3 regions of the Psychrobacter sp. CAM01 genome follow, and region 1 is predicted to be linked to each of the others. Evidence: predicted binding sites of a transcription regulator. Region 1 holds the regulator's gene; each other region holds the start of a gene.
What was found. The regulator PhoB, encoded in region 1, activates phosphate uptake and scavenging genes when phosphate is short. The targets are predictions, from matches to a motif close to TGTCATNAANCTGTCATAA.

Region 1 (4,294 bases):
GCCCAGTAACTGTCCCATTTTTACCACACTATTGGCTTGCAGGCTGTCTTGCCAGTCGGCTTTGGCGCCTTTTGGCAACACTACTATTGCTGTTGAACCTAAATAAAAACGTCCAAGTTCATCGCCTTTTTCAAGCTCCATGTCGTGTTCGGCTTCTTGAATATCGTCGGTACGGCTGATTTTGCCAGTGGCGACTGTCTCGATACCAGCGACGATCATCGCGCCGACCATCACGACCGCAGCTTTGCCGTAGGCGGTATCAAACAGACACACCAAACGCTCATTTCGCGCAAACAAATCAGGTATGTTGGCAGCCGTGGTGTTGTTGACAGAAAACAGCGTGCCTGGCACATAGCGGGTTTTGATCAAGGTACCAGTAAACGGCATATGAACGCGGTGATAATTGCTGGGTGCCAGATAGACTGTGGCAAAACTGCCATCGGCAAAATAATGCCCGTCTTCGCTATCGGCCAGCAGTTGGCCGATATCATAGTAGCGCCCTTTGGCTTGCAAAAGCTTATGATCGTCAATCTGACCGAGCTGCGAGATGACGCCGTCAGCTGGGCTGACAATCCCCTGCGGCGTGGCGTCGATAGGGCGCGCGTCTGCTTTTAACTCGCGAGTAAAAAAGTCATTAAAGCTCTCATAAGCACCTAAGTTTTGGCGCTCATACTCATCCAAGCTGATATGATAGGCTTTTGCAAAGCTACGAATAAAGGTGCGCTTGACATAGGGGTGGCGACTGGCAGCCAAACGGCCAGCGACTTTACTGAGCTTTTGTTGCGGGACAAGCTGCTGCAAGGTGGTGAATACATTCATAATATGGCGACCAAAATAAAGGTGAGAGAGTAATAAATAGGCAAATAAATGATGATATTTTATCATGGACGGCCTAAGTTTGTATGAGCATAATTGGTAAGGGAGCATAAATGAAAGCATTGATACAGCGGGTACATAGTGCGAGCGTCAGCGTCGATGGGGATTGTGTCGGGCGTATCGAGCGTGGCGTACTGGCATATATCGGCTTGGGGCCTGAAGACGACCTACAAACGGCCAAGCGGATGATTGATAAAATTCTTGGCTATCGTATTTTTGAAAACGACGATGACCCTGCCAAATATGGCAAACTGGACAAAAATGTCCAGCAAGCCGGTGGTGGGCTGCTGCTAGTATCACAGTTCACCCTGATGGCGAAGACGGACAAAGGCCGGCGTCCTGATTTTGGCGGTGCCATGCCACCAGAGGCGGCGCGCGTGCTGTTTGCTCAGCTAGTCGACTATGCCAACAGTCAGCACCCTCAGGTAGCGACGGGTCAGTTTGGCGCAAACATGCAGGTTATGAGTATCAATGATGGGCCACTGAATTTTATATTAGACGTGAGCTAAAGCGTCAAATGTGAAGCATAACGGTGAGTACCGTCTGTTTGAGGGAAGTGGCTTGGCTTATAGCAGCCGCTTAAATGACAAATGTCATCAAACTGTCACAATTACCGCGTTTAATAGGCAAGCAGTGGCGAGCGATTATCGCCCTTTTTTATACGTCTGTTTTGTCCCTTATCACTGAGAATACCCTATGTATAATGAGCAAATTTTGATTGTTGAAGACGAACCTGCCATCCGCGAGATGGTCGTCATGACGCTAGAGATGGCCGGTTTTGATAGCTTGCAGGCAACGGACGTATCAGAGGCGCACCAACAAGTGGTCGACCATCGGCCAGCGCTGATTTTGCTAGATTGGATGCTGCCTGGGGACAAAAGCGGCATTGATTTTTGTCGTATACTCAAAAGTGATGAGCTACTCGCTGAGATACCCGTCATCATGCTGACAGCCAAAAGCGAAGAGGACAGCAAGGTGCACGGTCTGGATGCGGGCGCAGATGATTATATGACCAAGCCTTTTTCGACGCGCGAGCTGATCTCAAGGATCAAAGCCGTATTGCGCCGCAGCAATGCTTTGAGCGCCGACAAGACCATTGAGATAGGTAAGTTAAGCCTCGACCCCAAAAGTCAGCGAGTTATGGCGTCTGGGCAAATTATCGATGTCGGACCGACCGAATATCGATTGTTGGCGTTTTTTATGAGCCATCCTGAGCGTGCCTATACGCGCACCCAGCTGCTTGATCAAGTGTGGGGCGGCAATGTCTATATCGAAGACAGAACCATCGATGTGCATATCAAACGCCTACGCAAACTGCTGCGCCCTCATGACTGCGATAAGCTGATACAAACGGTGCGCGGTACTGGTTATCGCTTCTCAAGCTTTGTTGAGGCCAAATGATCGCGCTCATACTGCCAAAATAGCCGCCGCCATTCTGTTGCAGTCCAGCTATAACCATCATAATTATCAGTAAGTGTCACTTAGCAGATAAGGATAATCCTCATTATGATAACGAGAGAACAAGTAGGGCAAAAAAATAGGTCACGAAAAATGGATGAGTAACATAATGTCAAAGCAATGTACCGAACAAGATATCTCAGAGCCGATAGCGCTACAAAACACCACCGATCAATTAAAAAAAATAAGAAGTGCGCTGCGGGCGCTGCGCGATGCGGTGATTTTACTCAATGATAATGATGGTCTGGAGTGGTGGAATCAGGCCGCTGAAGATTTACTATTATTGCAGGCCGCAGATAAAGGCCGATGTATTTTTGACTTTATTGGCGCATCTGAGTTTCGTCAGTACTATCAAGCGCCGACGCTGGCTGACGAAGGTGTACATATAAAGTCATGGCGCGCGCCTGAGCGCTATTTAAAGTGTGAGCTGACCCCATTTGCCGACGAAAAGCTATTGATCATCTACGATGTGACGCGTCTGCATCATCTAGAGGAGATGCGCCGCGATTTTGTGGCCAACGTCTCGCATGAGCTGCGTACGCCGCTGACCGTGATGATGGGGTATTTAGAAAACTTTTCGGATCAGCCAGACATGCCGCCGCACTGGAAGCGCGGTTTTGAGCTGATGACCCAGCAGACAGCGCGCATGAATAGAATCGTCAATGATTTATTGCTGCTATCGCGTATCGAGATCGAAGAGACTCAGGAGCTGCATTATATCGATATGACCAAGCTGCTGACCCATATCTATGATGATGCACAGGCCTACAATCAAGAGTACGGTCATAGCATCCATCTACAGATAGACACCTATGATGGACTGTACGGCTCAGAGATGTATCTAACCAGCGCCTTATCCAATCTGGTGATCAATGCGATTAAATACACGCCAAAAGGTGGCGATATCACCGTCAGCTGGACCAAAACAGCAGAGGGTTGCCGTTTCGCTGTCGAGGACAATGGCATCGGTATTGCGCCGCAGCACATCGCCCGCCTGACAGAGCGTTTTTATCGTATCGACAAGGGTCGTAGCCGTGCCACAGGCGGCACAGGCTTAGGGCTGGCTATCGTCAAACATGTCTTATACCAGCATGAAGCCAACCTGCAAATCGAGTCGGTAGAAGGCGGCGGCTCGACATTTAGTGCGGTGTTTCCGCCAAATTACGTGCGCTCTGCTGCCATTAGCTGAGGTTTGATGGCTGTTAATATTTTAGGGCTATTAATATAATATTTGATGGCTATTAGCCAATGTCAGATGGATGCGCAAGCAATCGTTGAGCTTATCATGACAGGCTACCGAGCAGGCTCGGATTTTTGTAAAAGCGGGTAGGGATTGACCGCATTGCCTTGGATATAAACCCCATAATGCACGTGCGGCGGTGTGCCCTTGGCGTTGCCGCTGTCGCCGACATAGCCGATGACATCACCCGCATCGACCCAGTCATTGGGGGCGATATCGGCATAATCCTCTAAGTGTGCATAGTAGTGCCCAGCGCCACCAGGACCGACGATGACCACCACACGCCCGCCTAGGGTGTTTTCGCCGACCTTACTGACGATGCCTGCTGTCGTCGCTTGTATCGGTGTGCCCCGCGCGGCAAATATATCGATCCCTTCGTGTGTGCGGCCTTGACTGCGCGCGGCGCCCCACGTATCGCTTAGGTTTTGCTGAGGCAGTGGCGAGGGCAGGCTGTTTTCTGTTGGCAAATCTTGCTGCAATAAGCTGAGCTGTTGCCATTTGGCGACGACAAAGGATTGGGTTTGTTGGCTGATGCTGGGCCATAATCTGTCTAATACAAACAATAACATCAACAATACTGCTGCTTTGATCAGCAGCTTGAGCAGGCGGCGAAAAAACCTAGGCCGCGGTGGTTGGTTGGGCCTTGGTGGTGGCTTGTTGCCATCGGCGATCATAGCGATCCTTTGTCAGTATGGTCATAGATATTATAAGAGACCTGCG
Region 2 (4,294 bases), on a different contig from region 1:
GATGAAAATGGTCAAGAAGCGGGCAGCAGCTACAACCCCACGCGCGGCGCCGCCGTTGTTGCTTATGCCAAAGCCTTTTTGGATGAGCATTTTGCGCTAGCCTCAGGCTCCTATACCGATGTTACAGGCTTTAGCGTCGTCGATGGCAAGCTGGAAGTCAAGCTAGGTGATAGCAGCACTGAGCTAAAAGACGCCGAAAAATTCGTCGGTTATGTCGGCGAGGCAGATAGCCCTTCTGGTATTTTGCTCAAAAACAATGGCTTACATGCAGAGATTCAAATCGATGCCAGCCATCCAGTAGGTAAAGATGACCCAGCAAACATCAAAGACGTACTATTAGAGTCCGCCATTACCGCGATTCAAGACTGTGAAGACTCAATCGCTGCGGTCGATGCCGAAGAAAAAGTCGAAGTGTATCGCAACTGGCTCGGTTTGATGAATGGCGATTTGCAAGAGACGTTTGAAAAAGGTGGTAAAACCCGTACCCGTAAGCAAAACCCAGATCGTGAGTACACCACACCAGAGGGCGGCACACTGATCTTACCAGGCCGCTCATTGCTCTTGATTCGTAACGTCGGTCACTTGATGCAAAACCCAGCGATTTTGGTCGATTTGGGCAATGGTCAAGAGCAAATCTTTGAAGGCCTGATGGATGGTTTGATCACGCCACTATTGACGCTAAATGATCTAAAAGGCAAAAACGCGCTATCAAACTCACGCAAAGGCTCGATGTATATCGTCAAGCCAAAAATGCATGGCCCTGATGAAGTCAAAATGGCCAATGATTTGTTTAATGCGGTAGAGGACTTGCTTGGCCTAGAGCGCCATACGCTCAAGATAGGTATCATGGATGAAGAGCGCCGCATGACGGTAAACCTAAAAGAAGCCATCCGCCAAGCCAAAGAGCGCGTTATCTTTATTAATACCGGCTTTTTGGATCGTACAGGCGACGAGATGCATACCAGTATGAACGCAGGTGCCTTTGTACCCAAAGGCGAGATGAAGTCGCAAGCATGGCAGCCCGCCTATGAGCAGTGGAACGTCGATATCGGTCTAGAAACTGGCCTGCAGGGCGTGGCGCAGATTGGTAAAGGGATGTGGGCCAAGCCTGACGAGATGAAAGAGATGCTAGAGACCAAGGCGGCGCATCCAAAATCTGGTGCCAGTACCGCTTGGGTACCATCACCGACAGGCGCCACCTTGCATAGCATGCATTATCATCAAGTTAATGTCGCCGAGGTACAAGACAGCCTAAAATCGCGCGAGCGTGCTAGCCTAGACGATATCCTGACCATTCCATTGGCCAAAGATACCAACTGGACAGAGGAAGAGAAGCAGCAAGAGCTGGACAACAACGCGCAGGGCATCTTAGGGTACGTGGTACGCTGGGTAAACCAAGGCGTCGGTTGCTCAAAAGTGCCTGACATCAACGATGTGGGCCTAATGGAAGACCGTGCGACTTTGCGTATCTCAAGCCAGCATATCGCCAACTGGTTGCATCACGGTGTGGTCAGTGAGCAGCAAGTCATGGATACCATGAAGCGTATGGCGAAGATCGTCGATGAACAAAACGCCGGCGACAGTAGCTATCAGCCTATGGCAAGCAACTTTGAGCAGTCTTATGCCTTTAAAGCCGCCTGTGACCTCGTCTTTAAAGGACGCGAGCAGCCAAGCGGCTACACTGAGCCACTATTGCACCAAGCACGCTTGGATCTAAAAGCCAACGTCTAAGCCAGTGTGCTTTGCTGTCTCATTGCATCGGCATAAAAGCTGTGTCGATGCATGTATATATTGCTACATGGCTATATTGACCCGATGTCGATAGTAGGTCGATAGTAGATAGCGATAATGCTGTTTCGCTTATAAGCGCTACTTATCAGTGAATAAGTAGCGTTTTATTTTTGTACACAATACAGTGGCTATAATAGAGTGGTTTGTCATAAAACTTACGATAAACCATTGGTATTTAAGCGCATTGTATGGCTATTTTTTTCAACGTCTGAGCGCTATAAAAGATATGGAGTGCGCCAGATATCGCGTTAAAAGTACAAAAAAATATGTTGCAAATTATGTCAAAGTTGTTATGCTTGTACTCGAAGTATGAGTTTGGTAACGGATGTTACGCAGCAGAAGGATAAAGACCAACGTTTACATGGCAGTTACTTTTTTTGATGCTGGTTATGTAAGTCATGGTTTTTTCATCTTACTGTAATAAAACTTCGCCACACTTGTTTCTGACTAATCTCGGTAGCCAGTTACACATTATATCTTTGAGGATTTGTGACGATACCAATTGGGCACCAGCTAATAATAGCTCGCTCATTACTACAATTGTAAAGTGGAGATACCCCATGAAAAAACTACTTTTAGCTACAGCCGTTGCTGCTCTATCTGTTTCTGCAGCCAATGCCGCTCCAACTGTCTACGGTAAAGGCTTCTTAACTTTAGATGTAAACACTGGTGACAATGACACAACTACAACGACTTATAACACTGATGGAAGCGTTGATAGTGTTGTTAAAACTTCAGTAGACGCTGATGGTCGTAGCCAATTAAACTCAAATGCTTCACGTATTGGTTTAAAAGGTTCTGAAGCACTAACTGCAAACACTGACTTAGTTTATCAACTAGAGTACGGTATCGATATTGACGCTGGTGATGCTTTTGTAGATGCCGACGGTGGCCGTATGGAGAAGTCTGATCAGTTTTACTCACGTGACACTTATCTTGGTTTGAAAAACGCTCAGTACGGTACATTGCTTGCTGGTCGTCTATCAGCTATCGATGACTACGTAAACTTTGCTAACGTGACTCAAGGTGGCGTACTAGGTGGTGATGTCGTACTTGCAAGCTTTGACGCACCGCGTACTAACAACACTTTCAACTACTTCTCGCCTAACATCAATGGCATGCAGTTCATGGCGATGTACGCCATGGATGAAGACAACAATACTGATACACTAGGCCGCGATGCGTTTGGTGTTGGTGGTAAATACGAAGCAGGTCCAATGAACGTTGGTGCTACGTACATCCAAGCAGGCGACTTTAAAGTTGCTCGTGTCAGTGGTAACTATGCTATCAGCCCAGTAGTGACACTAGGCGCTCTATATCAAAACACTGATTTTGACAGTGATGACAACGAAAATGCATTCACTATCAGTGGTGAGATGGCGACAGCGACTCCTTGGACTGCCTATGCTCAAGGTGATTTCGTAAACAACGTTGGTGGTGCTGACGATGCTGAAGCTTTCCGTGCGGTAGTAGGCGGCAAATATGCGTTTAACGCGGCAACGACTGGTCACCTATATGGTGCTTATTTAAGCTCAGAGGCTACAGTAACTGCACCTCTTGTAAAAGTTGAGAGCGAGTTTGATGGTTTTGGTATCGGTGGTGGTATCGAATACAAATTCTAATCTAACCATTAGAATCTAAATAAAAAACTCATCCTTCGGGGTGGGTTTTTTTGTTGTATGTATTATTTGTGACAAAAGTCTACCGCTGAGGTAGAAAACAAGAGTTTCAGACAGTTTGCATTTTTGCCCTATATTTTATGGCGTATTTTTAGTAAAATCCTTCTTTACCAATTACCGAAAGAGTACTATGACCAAGTTTATATTTGTGACCGGTGGGGTAGTGTCCTCACTAGGAAAAGGTATCACCGCCGCTTCTCTTGCTGCGGTCTTAGAAGCGCGTGGCGTGACTGTCACGATGACCAAGATGGATCCGTATATCAACGTCGATCCAGGTACGATGAGCCCATTTCAGCATGGTGAGGTGTTTGTCACCGAAGATGGCGCAGAGACGGATTTAGATTTGGGCTATTATGAGCGCTTCTTACGCCATTCTAAGATGACTAAGAGCAACAACTTTACCAGTGGTCGTATCTATCAAAACGTGCTAAACAAAGAGCGCCGCGGTGAGTATCTGGGCGGTACCGTACAGGTCATCCCGCACATCACTGATGAAATCAAAAGTAAGATTCTTGCCAGTGGCGAAGGCTACGATATCGCCATTATCGAGATTGGCGGTACAGTCGGTGACATTGAGTCGCTGCCATTTATGGAAGCGGTACGTCAGATGCAAGTAGAGCTTGGTCGTAATCGCGCTATGCTCATGCATTTAACGCTGGTGCCTTATATTGCCAGTGCCGGCGAAACCAAAACCAAGCCGACCCAGCATTCAGTCAAAGAGCTACGCTCTATCGGTCTGCAGCCAGATATTCTCATCTGCCGCTCTGAGCACCATATCTCGCAAGACAACCGCCGCAAGATTGCGCTGTTTACCAATGTCGAAG
Region 3 (4,294 bases), on a different contig from region 1:
TTAGAATGAAGCTGTTTGCTGGTATCATTAATTCCGAGCTTAGACTATGACTTTTGCAAGAGGTCTATTAAATATACAGCGGTCAAATCAGCGGAATTATACCTCTTTATACAGCTGTCGCCCCTCGCTATGGTATTTTTCGGTCATCTCTTGCATGCCTTGTTCAATCTCAGCTGCACTCATCGCCTCTGTGCCTAAGCTTTCTGCCGCATCTAACCCTTTGGCGTACTCACGGACGTTTTGGGTGATTTTCATCGAACAAAATTTAGGGCCACACATTGAACAAAAATGCGCCGACTTGTGCGCGTCTTTTGGCAGCGTTTCATCATGATATTCGCGTGCGGTATCAGGATCGAGTGCCAGATTAAACTGATCATCCCAGCGGAACTCAAAACGCGCCTTAGATAAGGCATTATCGCGAGCTTGCGCGCCTGGGTGGCCCTTAGCCAGATCAGCGGCATGCGCGGCGATTTTATAGGTGATGATACCGTCTTTTACGTCCTTTTTATTTGGTAGTCCTAAATGTTCTTTTGGCGTCACATAACAGAGCATGGCGGTGCCAAACCAGCCAATCATCGCCGCGCCAATAGCACTGGTGATATGGTCATAACCGGGTGCGATATCAGTGGTCAGCGGCCCTAAAGTATAAAACGGCGCGTCGCTGCAAGTCTCTAGCTGCAAGTCCATATTTTCTTTGATGCGGTTCATCGCCACGTGCCCTGGACCTTCGATCATTACCTGCACATCGTGCTGCCAAGCGATTTTCGTCAGCTCGCCAAGCGTGCGCAGCTCACCGAACTGCGCTTCGTCATTAGCATCTTGTAAGCAGCCGGGACGCAGACCATCGCCTAAGCTAAAGGCCACATCGTACTGCTTCATAATCTCGCAAATCTCTTCAAAATGCGTGTATAAAAAGCTCTCTTTATGATGGGCAAGGCACCACTGCGCCATGATAGAGCCGCCACGCGAGACGATACCCGTCAAGCGATTGGCCGTCAGTGGTACATAGCGCAGCAGCACGCCTGCATGAATGGTGAAGTAATCAACGCCTTGTTCGGCTTGCTCGATCAATGTATCGCGGAATATCTCCCACGTTAGGTCTTCGGCGATGCCGTCGACTTTTTCTAATGCTTGATAAATTGGTACCGTACCGATGGGCACAGGCGAGTTACGAATCAACCACTCACGGGTCTCGTGGATATGATTGCCTGTCGACAAATCCATGATGGTATCCGCGCCCCATCGTGTTGCCCATGTCATCTTCGACACTTCTTCATCGATAGACGAGCCAAGTGCTGAATTACCGATATTGGCGTTAATCTTTACCAAAAAATTACGCCCGATAATCATCGGCTCAGACTCAGGGTGATTGATATTATTTGGGATGATGGCGCGACCGGCCGCGACCTCGCTACGCACAAACTCAGGGGTGATGATTTTTGGCGTATTGGCACCAAAGCTCTCGCCGTCATGTTGGCGCATATCGGTCAGTTCATGCTGCTTTTGCGTCTCACGAATGGCGATATATTCCATCTCAGGGGTGATGATACCGCGGCGCGCATAGTGCATCTGGGTGACATTGCCTGCTTTACCATTGACTTTTTTGGCGCGGCGCGGCTTATCGATATGGGCAAACCGTAGATTGGCTGTGGTGATATCACGCGCACGCGCTTGCCCGTATGAGCTGGACAAACCACTTAGTTGCTCTGTATCACCGCGCTCGGCTATCCAGCCCTCGCGCAGTTTGGGTAAGCCGTGGGTTAGGTCAATTTGGGCATCAGGGTCGGTATAGACGCCTGAGGTGTCGTAGACATAAAACGGCGGGTTTTGCTCCCAGTCGGACTCATCAACGCCTTGGATGGGGGTGGGGTCCAGCGTAATCTTGCGCATCGGCACTTGAATATCAGGTCTTGAGCCTTGGATATAGACTTTTTGCGAGGCGGGGAGAATGCGGTGTAGGTCGCGCGCTTCTTCTTCAAAGCGCGTGTCTTTGGCGCTACGGTGCGCAGGGGTTTTTAACGCGTCGGTTTTTTTGTCAGAAGCGTTTTTCTGGGTCTTTGGAGGTAAGGTTGAGGTTGTCATATGCTGTCCTAGCGTGTTGGTTTTTGAATAAAAGCAACACCGCCAGAAGCTGCGGGGGTAGCACTTATCATCTAGGCAGTTTTTGCTGCGTCGTCGTCACTGGCTGTCAAAGCTATCATCGCGAAAACCTGCCTTCGCGGAGGATGTCATCAACCTGTAAGCGACGCTTGGTATCCCTCATCATTATTTGGCACTACTTAACCCTATAAAGCTTAGCACCACAAAGTGGGCATTTAGGCCAACAGTCATGAGGATAACAAGGCATTTCTGCCCGTTTTTGCCATACATAATAAAGTGCTGAAGACTTCCCTGCGTCGGTACTAACCGCATCAGGTTCGGCGGGTGATCTCTCAGCGAATGTACAAAGGCAGTCAGCCATTCATACACCGCACCCCGAGTCTGTCAGTGTTGTAAATCAGTCTCATACTAACAAACTTCTGCCATGAGGGCTACTGGTGTTTGACCACCGGTATGTCAGTCAACGTGCGCACGAGGCCATGAGTCATGACACGCAGGCTAATAGCGTTAGCCTCAAGCGCCGACTGATTTGACCCTATTTGTCACGCAGATAAAAGAGTTGGGCGGTTGTCATCAAACTGTCATAAAAACTTGTCAAGATGTCACACATGTCACCAATCATGCTTTTTTCAATCGTTGTTAAACTTTAGGAGTCCTACATGCGTTATTCGTTATTGGCAGTCGCCGTTAGTTGCACCTTAGTACTCACCGCTTGTAATAAATCCACCGACACCGCAGAGTCAGCAGCGCAGAGTGACACCAGCGCGGCGACAGTGGCCGAAACCACCAGCACAGCGACATCTTCTCCAGCAAGCGATTTTAAATCAGCTGAAAACATCGCCATGAACATCACTGGTGCTGGCGCGTCGTTCCCGCAGCCTATCTATGCCAAATGGTCCTATGACTATAATGCCGCGACTGGCGGTCAGGTCAACTATCAGTCTATCGGCTCCTCAGGTGGCATCAAACAAATCCAAGCAAAAACCGTTGACTTTGGCGCTTCTGATGCCCCCATGACCCCTGAAGAGCTGGATGCGGCAGGACTTATTCAGTTTCCAACCGTCATCGGCGGCGTGGTACCGATTGTCAATATCGATGGCGTGGGGCCAGGTGAGCTAAAGCTGGACGGCGCAACTCTAGCCGATATCTATCTGGGTAAGATTAGCAAATGGAATGACCCTGCTATCACCGCCATGAACCCAGATTTGACCTTGCCAGATGCTGCCATTACCACCGTGTTTCGCTCAGATGGCTCAGGCACAACCTTTAACTTTACCGATTATTTGGCGAAGGTTTCAACTGACTGGAAAGACAGCGTGGGTGTCGATAAAACCATCAAATGGCCAACCTCTGCCACAGGGGCAGGCGGCAAAGGCAACGAGGGCGTATCAAGCTACGTCAACCGCATGAAAAACGCTATCGGCTACGTCGAGTATGCCTATGCCAAGCAAAACAACATGGCGCATGCCGCCCTCAAAAACGCGGCGGGTAACTTCGTGCAGCCATCTGCTGAGACCTTTGCTGCGGCAGGTGATATCGATTGGTCACAGCAAGCAGGCTTTTATAAAGTCATCACCAACTCTGAGACCGAGCAAGCGTGGCCCATCGCCGCTGCCACCTTTATCTTGGTACACAAGCAGCCAGAAAACCCGAAGCAAGTGGCTGGCGTGCTGAACTTCTTTGATTGGGCGTATGCTGAAGGTGATGATAGTGCCATGGCGCTTGATTATGTGCCTTTCTCTGATACCGCAGTGGCACTGTTTAAAGACAAGTGGAATGAAGTCAAAGGTCGTGATGGTCAACCCGTCTACACACCGGCTCAGTAGTTTTTCTATATATGTATAGCAGTACTTGTAAGCCCCTTTGAGACACCTATTCTCCGGTGGTTGTCTCAAAGGTTTTATCACAACAAACTTAAAAATAGCGTTATTAATGACCGTTAATAGCACCCTTTATTAAGGTTTCGTTTGCTGTGATAAGACCTGATGAGTCTTTTCAAGATTTTGATTTAATATTATTTAATGCTGAGACACTTATGAATGATTTAAGGTCGCAACTGGCAAAACAAAAACGTTACGATGCACTATTTGTCAATGCCACCAAGGCATTTGCCATTCTCGTACTGCTATCTTTGGGCGGTATTTTGCTCTCTTTGATCATTGGCGCTTGGCCGAGCATTCAAGCATTTGGCCTT

Region 2: a site for PhoB is predicted at 2,197-2,215, ahead of R0I52_RS05250 (porin). Genes of this name have one in related genera too.
Region 3: a site for PhoB is predicted at 2,669-2,687, ahead of pstS (phosphate ABC transporter substrate-binding protein PstS). Genes of this name have one in related genera too.

Annotation. Positions count from the first base shown of each region.
Region 1 is NZ_JAWJBL010000011.1:8,576-12,869, forward strand. Features, by position in the region: gene asd (archaetidylserine decarboxylase) at 1-819, opposite strand, end outside; gene dtd (D-aminoacyl-tRNA deacylase) at 930-1,385, shown strand; gene phoB (phosphate regulon transcriptional regulator PhoB) at 1,573-2,277, shown strand; gene phoR (phosphate regulon sensor histidine kinase PhoR) at 2,444-3,523, shown strand; gene R0I52_RS07975 (M23 family metallopeptidase) at 3,628-4,248, opposite strand.
Region 2 is NZ_JAWJBL010000008.1:365,830-370,123, forward strand. Features, by position in the region: gene R0I52_RS05245 (malate synthase G) at 1-1,731, shown strand, start outside; gene R0I52_RS05250 (porin) at 2,352-3,413, shown strand; gene R0I52_RS05255 (CTP synthase) at 3,601-4,294, shown strand, end outside.
Region 3 is NZ_JAWJBL010000005.1:75-4,368, forward strand. Features, by position in the region: partial or broken gene R0I52_RS01660 (IS5/IS1182 family transposase) at 1-50, shown strand, start outside; gene thiC (phosphomethylpyrimidine synthase ThiC) at 97-2,082, opposite strand; TPP riboswitch at 2,372-2,488, opposite strand; gene pstS (phosphate ABC transporter substrate-binding protein PstS) at 2,760-3,926, shown strand; gene pstC (phosphate ABC transporter permease subunit PstC) at 4,136-4,294, shown strand, end outside.